Regions from separate parts of the Lysinibacillus sp. FSL H8-0500 genome, predicted to be linked through region 3. Evidence: riboswitches for the same ligand, from Rfam matches in the RefSeq annotation. Region 3 holds a riboswitch; each other region holds the start of a gene.
What was found. Region 3 has a riboswitch for thiamine pyrophosphate ahead of thiM (hydroxyethylthiazole kinase). Riboswitches for the same ligand answer to the same signal wherever they lie in the genome.
Positions count from the first base shown of each region.

Region 1: linked by a shared signal. The riboswitch ahead of thiC (phosphomethylpyrimidine synthase ThiC) and the one ahead of thiM (hydroxyethylthiazole kinase) in region 3 are both predicted to bind thiamine pyrophosphate.
Region 2: linked by a shared signal. The riboswitch ahead of thiW (energy coupling factor transporter S component ThiW) and the one ahead of thiM (hydroxyethylthiazole kinase) in region 3 are both predicted to bind thiamine pyrophosphate.

Region 1 covers NZ_CP150292.1:320,063-326,697, forward strand. The annotation lists gene MHB44_RS01435 (methyl-accepting chemotaxis protein) at 1-2,048, shown strand, start outside; gene MHB44_RS01440 (AEC family transporter) at 2,302-3,231, shown strand; TPP riboswitch at 3,294-3,408, shown strand; gene thiC (phosphomethylpyrimidine synthase ThiC) at 3,553-5,331, shown strand; gene MHB44_RS01450 (catalase) at 5,453-6,635, opposite strand, start outside.
Region 2 covers NZ_CP150292.1:1,025,527-1,032,161, reverse strand. The annotation lists gene MHB44_RS04700 (ABC transporter permease) at 1-772, shown strand, start outside; gene MHB44_RS04695 (ABC transporter permease) at 772-1,569, shown strand; gene MHB44_RS04690 (ABC transporter substrate-binding protein) at 1,566-2,639, shown strand; gene MHB44_RS04685 (MFS transporter) at 2,791-3,987, shown strand; TPP riboswitch at 4,052-4,159, shown strand; gene thiW (energy coupling factor transporter S component ThiW) at 4,251-4,754, shown strand; gene MHB44_RS04675 (VWA domain-containing protein) at 4,972-6,635, opposite strand, start outside.
Region 3 covers NZ_CP150292.1:3,474,102-3,480,736, reverse strand. The annotation lists gene thiD (bifunctional hydroxymethylpyrimidine kinase/phosphomethylpyrimidine kinase) at 1-568, opposite strand, end outside; gene thiM (hydroxyethylthiazole kinase) at 568-1,323, opposite strand; TPP riboswitch at 1,411-1,509, opposite strand; gene MHB44_RS16500 (acyl--CoA ligase) at 1,693-3,294, shown strand; gene sppA (signal peptide peptidase SppA) at 3,544-4,557, shown strand; gene MHB44_RS16490 (RDD family protein) at 4,570-5,196, shown strand; gene tpx (thiol peroxidase) at 5,404-5,907, shown strand; gene MHB44_RS16480 (class I SAM-dependent methyltransferase) at 5,997-6,635, shown strand, end outside.

The DNA.
Region 1 (6,635 bases), 1.7 Mb from region 3:
TTTTAGTATTATTTATAACCTATACAGTTATAACAGGAGTTATGATCAAAAAACAAAGTATAGAAGATGCAGAATATGGAGCATTGCAAACGGCTGAGTCCTCAGCAGCTATTATGAGTGAGCGTTTTAAAAGAGCAAATACGACATTGCTGACAACAAAACGAATAGTTGAAAGCATGGAACAGAATAATACATTATCCCCAAAAGCAATCTTAGACATAATGGAAAGGAATTTAGTTAATAATGAGGATTTAGTAGGCGTAGGAGCTATTTTTGATCCGGATACCATTCCGCTTGAACCAAATGAATTTTCAACTTTACTTGATCCAAAACAGCGTTTTAGCCCTTATCTAAGTAAAAATAATAATGACATTACGTCTGCTGTTGTGGAAGGAACTGATGATAGAGCTGTCTCCGAATGGTATTGGGTGCCAAAAGAAGAAGGGCGCTCGGTTTTAACGGAGCCTTATGATTATAATGTGAATGGACAGACTGTATTAATGACAACTATCTCAGTGCCATTAGTCGATGCTTCAGGTGCATTCTTTGGGGTGTTGACAGCAGATATCTCCATTGATTACTTAAATGAATTAACAAAATCTGTAGCACCAGAAGGCGGTTATGCTACCATTATTACCAATCAAGGTATGTTAACAGCTAATAGCTTTGGTGAAGGGCTAGATGGGCGTAATATGCAAGAGGATGCGGCATGGACTAATATAGACAAAGCAATGGAGAGCGGCCAAATCACAACAATGTATATAGATTCTGAGCAGTTAAAGGAGAAGGCCTTTAATGTGTTTGCCCCGATGCTTTTAGAGAATACGGATGAAGCCTGGATTGTTCAAATCGTGCTGCCGGAATCAAAAATCTTAGAGACTTATCATTATGTATCAATGTTTGCAGTGGTGGCAGGCATTATTATGGTGGTACTCATGGCTGTTGCAAGTGTGCTGTTTATTTATCGACAGCTAAAACCGTTAAAATTCTTGCGTGCATCAATTGAACGAGCAGCAGAGGGAGATTTAACGCAAAAAGTAGATGAAAAATATATTAAGGCTGATGAAATTGGAGAGGTGGCATCTGCTTATAACAATATGCTTGATAAAAACACCGATGCGATGCAAACAGTCTTAAACGCTACGGGATTATTGAACCAATCTTCCAATCAGATCCATGAGGTCTTTAGTGAAATCATTGCTTCGAGTCAGGAGGTTTCAGTAGCTATTAATGAAATTGCACAAGGAGCATCCAAGCAGTCAGAGGATACCGAAGAAACAAATTGCCAAATGATGGATTTAGCAGATCAAATTGATGCTATTACTGCACTTTCTAATGAAATGGTGAAGCTTTCTCATCAAACCAATGCAACAACAGAAAAAGGGATGGAAGAGGTTAAAAATTTACACGAGCGTAATAGTGAAACAAATGAGATGAATGGACGTATTCAACAACAAATGGAGGCATTGGGATCTAGTATTATCAATATTAATCAGATTATTTCCTCTATTCAAAATATTACAGAGCAAACAAATCTATTAGCTTTAAATGCCAGTATTGAGGCTGCACGTGCTGGCGAACACGGCAAAGGGTTTGCAGTGGTAGCGGAGGAAGTAAAAAAGCTAGCGGAGCAATCGAGAAAAGAAACAGAAATGATTCAAAATACTGTAGAGAACATCCTAAATAGTTCTTTTCAAACAATCGCTGTTATCACTTCAAATGCAGATTTAATGCAATCTCAAAGTGAATCCGTACAAAGCACACAGCGAGCCTTTAAAGACAGCAGTGAATTATCTCATTCCATCGCTACTTCAATTACGGAGTTAATGAATAAGCTTGCTCATATATTGGAATATAAAAATCAAGCAATTATGGCTATCCAAAGCATTTCAGCGATTTCAGAGGAAACTGCTGCTTCTGCTGAACAAGTAAGTGCCTCTGCAATGGATCAACAAGCAGAGCTCCAAAAGGTAGCAACGTCTATTGACAATATGAATCATATTTCTAAGGAGCTACAAGAGGTCGTGAATCGATTTAAACTTGCATAAAAAATGGGGAAGGCTGCCTAATCGGAAGGTAGCCTTTCTTTTATCTGATCTGTGATGACGGATAGAAGACGAAAAGAGGCGGATAGCTAAGGGAAAAGGAACAAGTATAACAGAAAGAGCCTTCGCAAAAGGATAGCTATGTAAAGGAATGGATAGCACACTATAACGAAAGGATAACCGAGCTATTATTACGCTTTGATTGACCTCATGAATAATCAGCACTACTATTAGGGATGGAAAGGAGGGCATTTATGTGGCTTATCTCGGCATGATTTTCTTTCAAATTGTAGCGCCTATCTTAGTGTTACTTGTACTAGGGGCGATCTTGCAAAAGAAATTTCGTTTTAACTTAAAAGCATTATCGCAGCTTATTACCTATTGTTTTATGCCAGCAGCTGTTTTTATTAATTTATATGAAACAAGTGTAGAATTATCTGTGCTTGGAGAGGTTGCGCTATTTATTGTGCTGTTCATGGGGAGTCAAATGCTGCTTAGTCACCTTTTAGCGAAAGGGCTTGGATTAGCTAAAACGGAGGCAGCTGTCTTTAAAAATAGCGTTGTACTCATTAATTCAGGGAATTATGGTATTCCTGTTGCTCAGATGATTTTTGCCATGCAGCCCATTGGTGTAGCCATTCAAGTCATTCTTGTTATATTTCAAAATATGACAACTTATACATATGGTTTATATAATTTAATTTCCTCTACAAAATCAGGTCTCTCAATTATCAAAGACTTTTTTAAAATGCCGATTATTCACGCACTTATTATTGGAGTCGCTATGAACTATTGGAATATTGGTATTCCACAGTTTATTAGAATTCCGATAGACCATGTAGCAGATGGTTTTATTGCGGTGGCATTAATTACTTTGGGTGCACAGCTATCACAGCTTGAAATAAAATCAATGTTTAATAAAACGGTTTTTATTAGTTGTTTTACGCGTTTAATTATTGGGCCGACTATAGCATTGGCGGTTATTTTTCTATTGGGCTTGGACGGAGTTGTTGCACAATCATTGCTGATCGCCAGTGCTTTTCCAACATCCCGCAATAGCTCTAGTCTAGCATTAGAATACGATGTGGAATCAGCAATCGCTGCACAAACTGTATTATTTTCAACGATTGTTAGTTGTATAACGGTAACAGTTATTATTTATCTAGCAGAAATATTATTTGCGTAGTAGAAGGAAAAAATAAGCTTCCATCTCTTAGTAATATCTGCTACACTAGCATCAAACTAAATAGTATTAACTAGGGGAGTCTGATGAGTCAGGCTGAGAGGGAAACACTACGAAGTTTCTTGACCCTTTGGACCTGATCTGGCTCATACCAGCGTGGGAAAGTTAAGAAGCTATTGCATCGTATAATGTATGCAATCAATAGACCTTTACATTGACGGCCGGATCCAAATGATTATTTTGGATTCGGCTTTTATTTATTTTGTTGGGGTGAGCTAGATTCGGTCCTTGTATCCAAATATATTTGAGGGAGAGAAGTAGCTTATGTCAGCAATTAGTGAAAAGAACATGATGATTATGTCCAGCTTTGAAGGGAGCAAAAAGGTATATGTGGAAGGATCACGTCCAGATATTTTAGTACCTATGCGTGAAATTGCATTAAGCCCAACAACTGGTAGCTTTGGGGATGAGGAAAATGCTCCTGTGCGAGTATATGATACAAGTGGGCCCTATACAGACCCAGCTTATCAGGTAGATATTACAAAAGGGTTGCCTGCCTTACGACGTACATGGATAGAAGAACGGGAGGATGTTGAAGAATATGAGGGACGTACGATTAAACCGGAGGATAATGGCTTTCGTCGTGCTGATGACCCGCGTATTCAAGAAAATGTTTTTCCCGAATTGGCGAGAAAGCCTTTACGTGCTAAAAAAGGTAAAAATGTAACACAGCTTCATTATGCAAAAAATGGCATTATTACACCTGAAATGGAGTTTGTAGCTATCCGAGAAAATATGGAACCTGAATTTGTTCGGTCTGAAATTGCAGCAGGGCGAGCTATAATGCCTTCTAATATTAATCATCCTGAGGCGGAGCCAATGATTATCGGTCGTAATTTCCATGTAAAAATCAATGCAAACATTGGGAATTCTGCGGTATCTTCGTCCATTGCAGAAGAAGTGGAGAAAATGACTTGGGCAACGCGCTGGGGTGCAGATAACATTATGGATCTATCGACTGGTAAACATATTCATACAACAAGAGAATGGATTATTCGAAATGCTGCGGTGCCGGTGGGAACAGTGCCAATTTATCAGGCTTTAGAAAAAGTAAATGGCGTAGCTGAGGATTTAACGTGGGAGGTTTATCGTGATACTCTCATTGAACAAGCCGAGCAGGGTGTGGATTATTTCACCATTCATGCAGGTGTTCTTTTACGCTATGTACCGCTTACAGCAAATCGTGTAACGGGCATTGTATCTCGTGGAGGCTCTATAATGGCTCAGTGGTGTTTATATCATCATCAAGAGAATTTCCTTTATACGCACTTTGAGGAAATCTGTGAAATTATGAAAGCTTATGATGTTGCTTTTTCCTTAGGTGATGGTTTACGCCCAGGCTCAATTGCAGATGCCAATGATGAGGCACAATTTGCAGAGCTTGAAACGCTAGGCGAACTAACAAAAATTGCTTGGAAACATGATGTTCAGGTGATGGTTGAAGGGCCGGGTCATGTACCGATGCATCTGATTAAAGAAAATATGGACAAGCAATTAGAGGTCTGCAAGGAAGCGCCCTTCTATACATTAGGCCCCCTAACAACAGATATAGCTCCGGGTTATGACCATATTACCTCAGCCATTGGCGCAGCGATGATTGGGTGGTTTGGTACAGCGATGCTTTGTTATGTGACACCGAAAGAGCATCTTGGCTTACCGAATCGAGAGGATGTTCGCGTGGGCGTTATCACTTATAAAATTGCTGCACATGCGGCTGATTTAGCAAAAGGACATCCTGGTGCGCAACAACGAGACGATGCACTGTCTAAAGCACGTTTTGAATTCCGTTGGCGCGATCAATTTAATCTATCATTAGACCCTGAGCGTGCAGTGGAATATCACGATGAAACCTTGCCAGCAGAGGGGGCAAAGACAGCACATTTTTGTTCGATGTGTGGCCCTAAATTCTGTAGTATGCGAATTTCGCAGGATATTCGTAATTATGCTAAGGATAAGGATTTGAATACTACTGAGGCGATCCATCAAGGTATGAAGGAAAAGGCCGAGGAATTTAAAAAAGCAGGTAGTCAGATTTATCAATAAGGGAAGAGTACTTGTGTTGATTTCGTTTGACACAAGTCCTTTTCATACAAAAAAGCTCCATGTGAATATAGTATTCACATGGAGTAAAAGTTGGATTTGGATATCAATAATAAGTGGAATCTTAAACGTTTGTCGGTTGTTTTACATATGGGTTTGTAAGATCCATACCTTCTAATGAAAGACCCATCGCTTTTGCGACACCTTCACCATATGCTGGGTCAGCTAGATAGCAGTGAAGGATGTGGCGGCGTTTGATGAATTCTTCAACAGAAGCCATATCATTTGCTGTATTTTCAAACAGGCGTTGTTGCTCTTCCGCAGTCATTAGACGGAATAGCTTACCTGGTTGCTCAAAGTAATTGTTATCGTCTTCACGGAAGTCATGAATACCTGCATGACCATCAATGCGTAATTCAGGCTCTTTATAGTCTAAATTATGCTCCCATTCACCATAGCTATTTGGCTCATAACCTAAAGTTGAACCAAGGTTGCCGTCAAAGCGCATAGCACCATCACGATGGAATGTACGGAATGGGCATTTTGGTGCGTTAACAGGTAGCATATAGTGATTTACACCAAGGCGGTAGCGTTGTGCATCAGCGTATGCAAAGATACGGCCTTGTAGCATTTTATCTGGTGAGAAGCTAATACCAGGAACAATATTAGATGGTGCAAATGCAGCTTGCTCAACCTCTGCAAAGTAGTTGTCCGGGTTTTTATTTAACTCGAATTCTCCTACAGGAATTAATGGGAAGTCTTTTTTATACCAAACCTTTGTTAAATCAAATGGATTATAAGGTAATTCACGAGCCTGTTCCTCTGTCATTACCTGAATGTACGCTTTCCATTTTGGGAAATCGCCTTTTTCGATAGCATCATAGAGATCACGTTGTGAAGATTCACGATCTTGGCCAATAACTTCATTAGCCTCAGCACCTGTTAGGTTTTTAATGCCTTGCTCTGTACGGAAGTGGAATTTTACCCATACACGTTCGTTATCAGCATTGATAAAGCTATACGTATGAGAGCCAAATCCATGCATATTGCGGTAGCCAGTTGGAATACCACGATCAGACATAACGATTGTGACTTGGTGAAGAGCTTCTGGTAATGAAGTCCAGAAATCCCAGTTGGAATTAGCGTTTTTCATATTTGTACGCGGGTCACGCTTTACCACGTGGTTTAAATCTGTAAAGTGTAATGGATCACGGAAGAAGAAGACAGGTGTATTATTTCCTACTAAATCCCAGTTACCTTCCTCTGTATAGAACTTAAGAGCAAAGCCACGAATATCACGCTCAGCA
Region 2 (6,635 bases), 2.4 Mb from region 3:
ATATGTGCTCTGGATTGCCCTTTTCGTTATCGCGCCGATTGCACTTGTTGTTTATTATTCCCTACTTGATTTACATGGCAACTTCACGCTCGATAACTATAAAGCATTTTTTACTTCTGTTTACTTAAAGATGACATTGAGCTCATTTTGGTATGCATTTTTAATTACATTCTTTACTTTATTAATTTCATACCCAACAGCTTATTTTTTAACGAAAACAAAGCATAAGCAGCTTTGGCTTCTGCTTATTATTATTCCTTCATGGATTAATTTATTGTTAAAAACATATGCCTTTATTGGGATTTTTGGTCTATATGGACCGATTAATGCGTTTATTGAAGTATTTGGCTTTGATCCAAAGCAAATGCTATTCACAGATATTAGCTTTATCTTTGTATCTGTCTATATCTTTATTCCTTTTATGATTTTACCGATTTTCAATGCTTTAGATCGTTTAAACCCAACCCTTATTTATGCAGCACGTGATTTAGGAGCATCTGCCTTTACAACCTTCCGACGCGTTATTTTACCGTTAACAATGGATGGCGTGAAAGCAGGTATTCAAGTTGTCTTTATTCCAGCGTTATCGCTCTTTATGATTACGCGTTTAATTGCTGGAAACCGTGTTATCACACTTGGAACAGCGATTGAGCAGCAATTTCTTGTGACACAAAATTGGGGTATGGGCTCGACAATTGCTGTGTTTTTAATATTATTTATGGTTGTGATTATGCTAATTACGGGACAAAAAGATAAAGGAGGTCGTGTATGATGAACAAACTATCTGCATCAGCTAAAGTTTATTTAATCATTGTTTTTATCGTCCTGTATGCACCGATCTTCTATTTAATCTTTTATTCGTTTAATAGCGGCGGCTCCATGAATCATTTTGAATCCTTTACCTTAGAGCATTATCAGGCTGTTTTTGAGGATTCTCGCCTACTGGTGATTTTAATTAATACGGTGATTGTAGCATTACTGTCGGCTTTGCTTTCTACTATTATCGGCACGCTTGGCGCAATTGGTATCGTCACAGTGAAAGACTTAAAAATGCGTAATACATTACTCTCTTTAAACAATGTCTTAATCGTCAGTCCAGATGTAATTATTGGTGCAAGCTTTTTAATCTTGTTTACAATGATCGGCATTAAATTAGGCTTTTCTTCTGTTTTATTAGCGCATGTTGCATTTAGTGTACCGATTGTTGTCTTAATGGTTTTACCAAAATTACTTGAAATGAATACATCTTTAATTGATGCAGCGCTTGATTTAGGTGCTACCAAAAAAGATGTTATGATGCGTGTTATTTTACCCTATATTCAGCCAGGTATTTTTGCAGGCTTTTTCCTTGCACTTACGTATTCTTTAGATGATTTTGCTGTCACTTTTTTTGTAACAGGCAATGGCTTTAGTACATTATCCGTGGAAATTTATTCAATGGCACGTACTGGCATTTCACTAACAATTAATGCGATTTCAGGCTTAGTGTTCTTTGTTACAGTGCTAGTTGTGATTGGTTATTATTTTATAACAAGACGCGCAAGTAAAAGAACGGAGGGACAACAATGAAGTCATTAATTCAAGCAACCATTGCTATCCTTGTCGTTTCAGCTTTGTTATTTTATACTGCCGATGCTTTGAGTGCAGGCGGCAGTAAGGGTGGAAAAGATACCTTAACGATCTTTAACTGGGGAGATTATATTGATCCTGATTTATTGAAGGAATTTGAAGAAGAAACAGGTATTCATGTGATCTATGAAACCTTCGATTCCAATGAAGCAATGATTACAAAAATACAGCAAGGTGGAACAGCTTACGATATTGCTGTCCCCTCTGAGTATATGATTGAAAAAATGAAGGAAGAAAATTTACTAGTTCCTATAGATAAAACAAAGCTTCCTAATCTAAAAAATATTGACCCATATTTTTTAGATTTGCCATTTGATGATAACAATCACTATTCAATTCCCTATTTCTGGGGGACAGTAGGCATTGTCTACAATACAAGCCTTGTGGGGGATTTAGATTTCACCTCTTGGGAGGATTTATGGGACCCTTCGTTAAAACGTAAAGTCTTTTTAGTGGATGGTGCTCGAGAAGTCATTGGTATGGGATTAAATAGTCTTGACTACTCACTTAATTCATTAGACGACAATGAGCTGCGTGAAGCTACTGATAAGCTAATTACACTTGCCCCCAATGTAAAGGCAATTATCGGTGATGAGATTACACCGCTTATGATTAATAATGAAGCAACAGTGGCACTTACTTGGTCTGGTCAGGCCGCTGATATGATGTTTGAAAATGAAGAGCTAGACTTCGCAGTGCCTGAGGAAGGCTCCAATCTATGGTTTGACAATATGGTCATTCCAAAAACATCGAAAAATATTAATGGTGCACATGCCTTTATTAACTTTATGTTAAGTGCTGAGGCAGGTGCTCGAAATGCTGATTATGTTGGCTACTCCACACCAAATATTGCTGCGATGGGCTTAATGGATGAAGAGGTTGTCACAGACGAACGCCACTACCCTACTGAGGAGCAACGTGAGACATTAGAGGTCTATAAAAATTTAGGACCAGATTATTTAGGGAAATATAATGAATTATTTTTAGAATTTAAAATGAGTATTCGTTAACAAATGCAAAAGGTCTGCCGAGAAAATTTTGCGCTCTCGACAGACCTTCTATTTTATCGAAATGATACTATTTCAGACTTTCAACCGATACACTAAACATCTCCTTATGATAGACTGTAGTATATTTGGTGACAAAAAGGAGAGTTAGTTAATGACCCAGCAAAAGTCTAATAAGGCGGCTTTATATATTTTAATGTTTAATATGTTTATCACAATGGGTAGTATTGGTATTATTATTCCTGTTATGCCGGAGTATTTAAGAATATTTGGCGCAGCAGGGCAAATTCTTGGCATGTTGATTGCAACATTCGCCTTAGCTCAATTTGTATTTTCTCCAATTGCTGGGAATCTTTCGGATCAATACGGTCGAAAAAATTTAATTATTTTTGGTCTTATCCTTTCAGGGCTTGCACAAATTGGTTTTGGATTTTCTACAGATATATGGATGCTCTTTGTTGCCCGCTTTCTAGGTGGTCTTGGCTCTGCGTTTGTAGCACCTCCTATTATGGCTTTTGTTGCAGACGTGACAACCTATGAAGAACGCGGAAAAGGAATGGGGATGTTAGGAGCTGCTATGTCTCTTGGCTTTATGATTGGTCCTGGAATCGGTGGCTTCTTATCAAAAGTAAGCTTGCATTTCCCCTTCTATACTGCTGGCGCTGCGGCTATTTTGGCTGCGCTATTATCATTGTTCTTACTACCATCCACAAAGCCAAGCGTAGTACAAAACAAACAAAAGCAAGACAACCTTGCAAGGCAAATGGCCCGTTCTGTACATATGCCGTATTTCGTTATGCTCATTATTATGATGGTATTCTCATTTGGCATCGCTAATTTCCAAACAACTTTATCGTTATTTGTCACAGAGAAATTCAATTATACACCTGGTGATATTGCCATTATTTTAGTGGTTGGTGGTGCATTTGGCGTAGTCGTTCAAATGTTTGTCATTACACCGCTCTTTAAACGCTTAGGGGAAATGAAGGTTGTCTTAATCAATTTATTCGTCGCAGCTGTCTCTATTTATTTAATATTATTTGTGTCAGGATTTGCGCTTATATTAGTTGTAGCCACGATTTTCTCAACCGCTACTACATTAATTCGTCCTGCTGTTAATACACTAATTTCTAAGCTTGCTGACAATGAGCAAGGCTTTGCTGCTGGTTTGAACAATGCCTACATGAGCCTTGGCAATATGATTGGTCCTGCATTGGCAGGCATTCTATTTGATTGGAATATGAACAGCCCTTATATTTTGGGTGCCATTATTTTATTATCCTGTTTTTTCCTTGCTCTGATTTGGACAATAAAAAAAGCACCACATCTTATGCAGCCTGATACACATTAGTATTGACTATTTTTCAAAATACGGTATATTAAGGTTGTTCTACTAAAAATATCAATAATTTATTTATTACCACTAGGGGAGTCTTTACGAGGCTGAGACGTATATGGTTATATACGGACCCTTTGAACCTGATCTAGTTCACACTAGCGGAGGGAAGTGATGCAACTTGCTTGTTAATATGTATATGCAAGGTCGCTTCCTGCTGTTTAAAGGAAGCGGCCTTTTTATTTTTCTAGTAAACATCATCTAAAGGAGTGCATTTCATGTCTATTCGAAAATTAACAATTATGGCTTTACTGGTAGCAATAGCTATCGCAGGCTCTACCTTTGTATCTATTCCAACGGGGATTGCACGTGCCTATCCTGTTCAACATGCAATAAATGTGATAAGTGCCATTATTCTTGGACCCGTCCCAACCATTATCATTGCCTTTGTTACAGCAATGGTTCGTATCCTTACAGGTACAGGCTCTTTGTTGGCGATTCCGGGAAGTGTTATTGGTGCATTATGTGCTGCGCTTGCCTATAAATATAGCCATAAAATGTGGTTAGCTGGCGTTGGTGAAATAATTGGAACAGGTATTCTTGCTTCACTTATTGCAGTGCCTTATGCTCAATTATTAATGGGAACATCAGTAGCTGCGTTATTTTTTATGCCAGCCTTTTTAACGTCAAGTACCATTGGAGCTATTTTAGGTATTGTCGTTGCAAGCAGCTTACAAAAAACGGTGCTTATAAAACATTTTAAATCCTCACTGTATGAATAGTTAAATAGATTTTAATGGATTTCTGGGAGATTTTTGATCACTTGACTCCTTCTTTTGAGCGAAGCTTTCCTTTTTTGATCATCTGCCCCTTATTTTGAGCAAAACTTCACCCTTTTTGATCACTTACTCTCCACTTTTGAGCGGAGCTTGATCACCTCCCTATAAAACAACAAAAAGCAGTGCAAAATCCTACCTCTTTGCACTGCTCTCTTTCCTACTATGATCGCTTTTTCATACCCTTTAATAGCTGTGCAACATTTGTGTCCTCTGCCTGTACAGGCTGTTGTTCAGCAAGAGGCTCTTTGTGCTTCGGCTTAGTGAGGAAGCTCCAGCCAAAACGTCTAATGGTAATATCCATAAAGAATAACAGCATCCCTGCTAGCATAAGCCATGTCGTAATGTTTTGACGATCTGCTCCCTTTTGTGTAAAGTCACGAAAAGCATCCTCGGGTTCTTTTAAAACAGCACCACCTGTTTGCTTCGCTAATTCCTCTACTAATGACTCATTTATTGGGCGTAACTCATATTCAGCACTATAAGGAACACTTAGCCCTGCCTGATAAATAGCCTGCTCCTCATCAGCAATGCGGAAGAAAATCAATCCGGGTTCTGTTTGTACTGTTGCACGAACTTGGGAAGCAGAAATGGTTTCTAGCTGTGTTGCTAGTTCTTCTCCTGCTTCATTGACCGCTACAATATCTAAAAATGCGGCTTCATTTGTAGGGTCTGTAATCATAAATGAACCCTCTGCGTCTAATCTTACATCATAGGCAACATCATTATAGCTTGGCAGCATTTGTGAAATAAGGGTTTGCCAAAATGTGCCCCAGTCCTGCCACCTTGCCCAATCACCTGTCCATTTACCTGTTGAATCGGATGTAAAGGCAAATGTTTTACCGAGACCATATTGCCACTGCGCTAATACAGGATCTTCCTTCTCACTTTCCGCGATCACTGTAGCACCTTGCTTTGCTGTTGTGCCAATGTAGGCATTCATTTGTGGAACACCATTGGCAAACAGTGAATTCCATCCTGCTGCTTGATAAATCGCTGGATAGAAGGGATTATCCTCGATATAAGTACGAGAAATCATAGCTGTTTCGCGAGATAAAATAGAAGGAATCGTTTGCTCATCAACAACATCATAGAAGCGTCCACTGCCCATCTCACTCAGTGCTTCCAGTAAATTTGCATCAGCATCCTGCCCAATCGCTACTGTTGATAATGTAATACCTTTATCCTTTCCGTCAGCAATTAAATCCTCGTAATTGCCTGCTGGGGATTGTCCATCTGTTAATAAAATTATATGTTTACGTTGTAGCTTTAGATCTGCTAAATTCTCATAGGCTTTCCCTAGTGATGTATAGATTTCTGTGCCACCACCTGGTGTGACAGATAAAATCGTATCTACTGCTTCTTCCTTACTGCTAAGAGGCTTTGTTTCAATAATTTCCCAAGGGCGATCATCAAAGGCAATAAACCCTAATGTATCTTCATCTCGTAGCATTTCAACTGAACGTGCCGCTGCCTCCTTAGCAAGCTCTAGCTTAGCTCCGCTCATACTACCAGAGCGGTCAAGCACAATTACTAACCCTAATGAAGGTAATTGCTCTTTCCCCTTAATTTCCATCTCCACCGGCAATAATGCTTCAATCGGTGTTTTAAAATAACCACCTAAGCCAAAGCTATTTTCTCCACCAACCATTGTAAAACCAACGCCAAAGTTTTTCACAGCTTGCTCAATGACATTCATTTTTGCCTCCCCTACTAAATGACCAGGCACATTATCAAAAATAATCGCATTGTATTGCAAATAACTGGAGAGCTCATTTGGCAGACTACTGGCTGCTATAACGTCATGGGATATGGATTGACTGCCAA
Region 3 (6,635 bases):
CTTGGAAAAATACATAGTCAATGGCATTTGTTGTATCTGCTAAATGCCCGCCTTTGATAATCGCACAGTGTACACCTGTTGCTAATAGATGGTCAGCAGCTTTTTTTATATCAGCGATTGTGTTGATTTTTTTGCCTGTCAATGTTTCAGCTTCCGGAATATTTGGCGTGACAATAGTTGCGATTGGCAGTAAATAATGGATAATAGCATCAATGGCTTCTTGCTGTAATAAACTTTCGCCACCTTTGGCAATCATCACAGGATCAACAATAAGTGGTATGTTTGTATCAGCTATTACTTGCGCAATTGTATGAATAATAGCTGAGGAAAATAACATGCCTGTTTTGACAGCACTTATTGAAAAATCATCAAGCAATGCCTGTAGTTGTTGTTTTACAAAAGCTGCCTCAATTGGCAGAACACCTGAAACACCTCGTGTATTTTGAGCAGTTAAAGCTGTAATAACGGTTGTTCCAAACACTTTTAATTCCTGAAAGGTTTTTAAATCAGCCTGTATGCCAGCACCGCCACCACTATCAGAACCAGCGATTGTTGTCACAATGTGCATTATTGCTCACCGCCCTTGGATAGACGACCTAGTTCATTTAACACAGCAATTTGAAAATCACCTATATATTGTGTAGAAGCAGCAGCTTGCTCGGCAATTTGTTTATAAAGCTTTAGTATCTCAGCTAACTGATGATAGGGCTGCTGATCAGCTACATAAGCAGCACAACAAATAGCACTTAAAAGGCAGCCTGTTCCAGTGACCTCTGTCATTTGGGCATTTCCACCTGCAATCCATTGCTGCTGATTGCCATCTGTGATAAAGTCCTTTTCACCTGTAACAATGACGATACATTGATACAGCTTGGCCACTTTTTTTGCTTCATCCTCTACAGAAATAGAGCCTGTTCCACTATCTACACCCTTTTGCTGCCATTCTACATGAGCAATTGCCGCAAGTTCTCCAATATTGCAACGAATAGCTGCAAATTGAATTTCTTCGAGTAGGTATTGTACAGCTTGTTTACGGTAGTTTGTTGCACCAGCGCCTACTGGATCTAACATAACAGGGATACCAAGCGCATTTGCCCTTTTTCCAGCCAGTAACATAGATTTTTTCATGGTATCATTCAGTGTGCCGATATTAATTAATAAGCTTGAGGAAATTTTTACCATTTCCTCCACCTCATCGTTGCCATCAGCCATAACAGGTGAAGCACCAATTGCTAATAGTCCATTTGCTTGGAAGTTTGCGACGACATAATTTGTAATGCAATGAATTAATGGATTTTTTTGCCGAATTTTTTGAATAATCATTATAGGTCCTCCTTATTGGACGAACGTAAGCATGCAAAAAGGCCCTTTTTGTGTAAAAATACACGCAAAAGAGCCCTTCATCAATAAAAATAGATGGATATTGCTCCCTACGCCAGTATTAACTAACAGGTTCAAAGGGTCAGGTTTTACCTTCTCAACTCATAATGAGTCCCCCTGCAATCTTGTTTTCAGTTGACCAAAATGTACCATACTTTTTTAGCTTGTTCAAGAGAGAATTCATATGAATATGACCGATACCATATAACTAAATATGATAGTTGTCATGACTTTTGGTAAATTGAACGCAAAGCATTGAAAAACACAAAATAGGAGATTTATAATGTGTCATAACAAAAGGGGGCATTTGCCGTGAAAAGACAAGATTTGATTGCACCAGAATGGTATAATATTACAGAGGAAATTGAAAAATATGCACAGGATACAACTAAAAATGCATTAATTATTTGTGATGAACATCAAGAGGTTCAATGGATTACATACACGCATTTACTTGAAAGGGCCAATCAGGCAGCACATGTTTTTACAAAACAAGGCTTAACAAAAGGTGATGTGATACTAGTGATGGTACCACGCTCTGTCGAAGCCTATATTGTTTATATTGCTGCTTTAAAAGCGGGTTTAACGATTATTCCAAGCTCAGAAATGTTAAGAACCAAAGATATTGACTATCGCATTCAACATGCAAATGTACAAGCTATTATTGCCTATGAGCCTTATATTGAACAATTTGATAAGGTGGAAAATTTACAGGGTATACAGCAATTTGTAATTGGTAATGCACATGAACCATGGCAACCATTACTAGAAAATATGCAATATCAATCAACAACTTACATAAATCCTACTCCAACCAAAAGCACAGATATTGCTTTTTTAGCCTATACAAGTGGTACAACAGGTAATCCTAAAGCCGCAGTCCATAGTCATAGCTGGGGCTATGCACATTTACGTACATCAGCTCCCTATTGGTTAGGTGTCCAAGAGAATGATATTGTTTGGGCTACAGCAGCACCTGGCTGGCAAAAATGGATATGGAGTCCGTTCCTTGCTACATTAGGAAGTGGTGCAACAGCATTTGTCTATAAGGGGAAATTTGATGCAGCTACTTACCTAACATTGCTTGAAAAGTTCAATATTAATGTTCTATGTTGCACACCAACGGAATATCGTTTTATGGCAGCACTTGATCATTTACAGCGATATAATTTAAGTGCCGTTCGTCAGGCTGTGTCAGCAGGTGAGCCTTTAAATAGTGAGGTGATTAAAGTATTTTCAGATGTTTGTCATGTACAAATACGAGATGGCTATGGTCAAACTGAAAATACATTACTTGTTGGTACAATGGTGGGAATGGAAACAAGAGCTGGTTCGATGGGAAAACCAACACCTGGCAATACAGTAGACATTATTAATGACGAAGGTCAGCCAGTTGCTGTCGGAGAAGTGGGAGATATAGCCGTCCACCGAGCAACACCTGCACTCTTTAAAAAATATTTAAAAGACCCTGAACGTACACATTTACAATTCCGTGGTGATTGGTATATTACAGGAGATCGTGCCTATAAAGATAAGGATGGCTACTTTTGGTTTGAGGGGCGAGGTGATGATGTCATTATTTCTTCAGGCTATACAATTGGCCCATTTGAAGTGGAGGATGCCTTAATGAAGCATCCAACTGTCAAAGAAGCGGCTGTTATAGCAAGCCCTGACAAGGTTCGAGGAAATATTGTCAAGGCATTTATTGTTCTTCATCAGGGTGAAATCGGTGATCAGCAGCTTATGCAAACACTTCAGCAGCATGTAAAAACATTAACAGCACCCTATAAATATCCTCGTGCCATTGAGTTTGTAGAAGAGCTACCAAAAACCTCTTCAGGGAAAATTCGCCGTGTCGAATTACGACAACAAGAAGCGAAACAACTTGAATATACATCATTTCCTAGGAAATAATATCGAAAATCAAAGTTTATGTAAGCGCATGGACTTTGATTTTTTTTATGATTTTGGTAAGGTATTATAAGGAAATAAATAGTATCAAGCTTTTTAGCTCTTTATTAAAAGTATTGTGTAGAGGAATTGGAGCATGACAATAAAGTCAATCTTTTGCGATGCTGAGTAGCTAAATTTTTGCGTATTATTTCAAGAGAATGAAACAATTAAGGTAATCATTCGTATTACATGTTAAGGAGGCGGAAAAACATGAATGTAAAAAGATGGGTTGCTTTAGTAGTGGCAGGTGTTCTTTTGCTGTTTTCATTAGGCATTAACACTATTTTTGCGCTATTTAAGTCAGACTTCTTAGGAAATTTTGATAGCCTAATGGCAGGAAATAATTTAGATGTTTATGAAAATGTCATTGAAGGCAATAATTTTGATAAACGCATTGCTTATTTAAAGGTAGATGGTACGATTCAAGATATTGGCTCAGGTACACTTTGGCAGCCAGTAGCATATGACCATCAGTTTTTCTTAGAGCAATTGGATAATATTTTATATGATGACTCTATACAGGGTGTTGTATTAAGTGTTAACTCACCAGGTGGTGGTGTAAAAGAATCAGCAGATATTTATAAAAAACTTGTAAAGATTAAAGAGGAACGACAAATTCCAATTTATGTATCAATGGATTCAATGGCAGCGTCTGGTGGTTATTATATTGCAGCACCAGCAGATAAAATATTTGCCCACCGCGATACAATTACAGGCTCGATTGGTGTCATTATGCAATCGATTAACTATCAAGCATTGGCTGAAAAAGTGGGGGTTAAATTCGAAACGTTTAAATCAGGTGCACATAAGGATATGCTAAGTCCAATGCGCGAAGTGACAGCAGAGGAACGTGCAATGATGCAAGATATGATTAATGAAACATATGAGGAATTTGTAGATATTGTAGAACAGGGACGTAATATGTCTGAAGCAGATGTTAAGAAAGTTGCTGATGGTCGTATCTTTGGTGGTACAAAAGCGCTTGAGGCAGGCTTGATTGATGAAATCGGTGATGAAGAGGCAGTAATTGCTGCGCTACGAGCGGACTATGGATTGGAAGATGCTGCTTTATTTGAATACGCTTATGATACGGGCGGCTGGCAATCCTATGTTGGGATGAAAATTGGCTCTATATTTGGCCCATCAGCCGAGGAAAAAATGCTAATGAAGATTATGACAGACTATAGCGCACCTAAAATGATGTATTTATATGGTGAATACTAAGGGGGGAGTACGATGACAAACAATGAAATTGTTATGCAAGGTTCACCCTCTATGGAAAATAATGCTGTGATTGAGCCATCAGACGTCTCCATAAAATCTAAAAGCTACACTCTAAAAACAGCAGGCTTTTGGATTCGATTTTGGGCATTTTTATTAGACGGCTTCATTGTCTCCGCTGTCGTTGGAATACTAATAAATCCTATTTTTTATCTCATGGATTGGTCTTTGTCGGAATCTGTGTGGTATGCACCGATCTCTATTATTACAGCGATTCTCTATTATAGCTATTTTATACTGATGACAAAATTTTTCGGGCAAACATTGGGGAAAATGGTTTTTGGCTTACGTGTTATCTCATTAAAGCATGATCAGCTTACTTGGTCAGATGTGCTATTCCGAGATTGGATTGGCCGTATTATCAATAATATTTTTATGCCACTCTATATATTGGTCGTTATTTTGCCAGAAAATCAAGGTTTGCATGATTATTTTGCTGATACAACAGTAGTACATGAAAAAGTCTATATTGAAAAGGCGGAAGCGCCAACGATAGTATCACAACAAGAGGAAATTATGGTAGCTCATGAACAAGAGGAAAAAGTAGAACTTGCGAAGTTAGAAGGAAAAAATGAACAATAAGTATCAAGGGGCTGTGCTAAAAGTGAAAATCTTTTTGCATAGCCTTCTTTAAATTATTATCATTCTTGGCACAAGGGGTTTGTCCCACAAGAGACATTTCGGCTAAACTTTTTACGCAGTATCTTTTCATACAGTGAGTTGTCTGAGTTGCAATGAATTCCCTTCATTTAGTAATATGAATACATATGATGATGAGGAGGCGTTTAGATGGCACAAGTAACATTTAAAAATGGTCCAGTAACACTAGTAGGAAATGAAGTAAAGGTGGGCGACCAAGCACCAGATTTTACAGTATTGGCGAATGACCTATCACCTGTAACATTAAAAGATTCAGAGGGTAAAATTCGTTTATTCAGTGTTGTACCATCATTAGATACGGGTGTATGTGATGCACAAACACGTCGTTTTAATGAAGAAGCAGCCGATCTAGGTGACAATGTAGTAATCTATACAGTATCTGTAGACCTTCCATTTGCTCAAAAACGTTGGTGTGGTGCAGCAGGTATTGATGCTGTTCAAACGGTTTCAGATCACCGCGACCTTTCATTTGGTGAAGCATATGGTGTGTACATTCAAGAATTACGTCTTCTGACACGTGCAGTATTTGTTGTGGATGCAAATAATAAAGTGACATATGTTGAATATGTATCTGAAGCTACAGATCATCCAAACTATGAAGCGGCCATTGCAGCTGTCAAAGCACTAGCATAATAAGCTGCTTTTAGGCTAAGATAATACTAGACAAAGGGGCTGTGACGAGTGTTTGTCACGGCTCTTTTCTGCGTGAAAGGAAGTTAGATATGGAAAATATCGAGAAGTTATTTGGTTTGCTAAATGAGCATGCCGAAAAAACCGAAAAAGAACACAATGTAACATTGCTAGAAGGATTATTAGATGGTTTAGAAGCATGGCTCGATGGCGAAGTTGATTTTTCTCAAAAAGATGCTACAAAAGAGGATATTCGTAAAGCTATTCAAATTGCTATTTTAAAGGGGATGCGCAAAGGCTCACAGCCGAATCATCAAATGACTCCTGATACTTTAGGGTTATTAGTGGGCTATTTGGTGGAGCAAATATTTGCAGAGCGTCTTGAAAATGAAAAGATCTCGATCATGGATCCAGCAGTAGGCACAGGCAATTTATTACTGACGGTCATGAATTTATTAGATGGAAAAGTGGAAGCAACAGGTGTAGAAGTTGATGAACTACTCATTCGTCTTGCTGCGGCTACTGCTGATTTAACAGAACAGCCTATTTCTTTATACCGTCAAGATGCCTTAGAGGATTTATTGGTAAATCCAGTTGATGCCGTTGTTTGTGATTTACCTGTAGGTTATTATCCAAATGAAGAAGTGGCGCTCGATTACGAATTATGTGCGGCTGAGGGGATGAGCTATGCCCATCATTTATTTATTGAGCAATCAATGAACTATACAAAG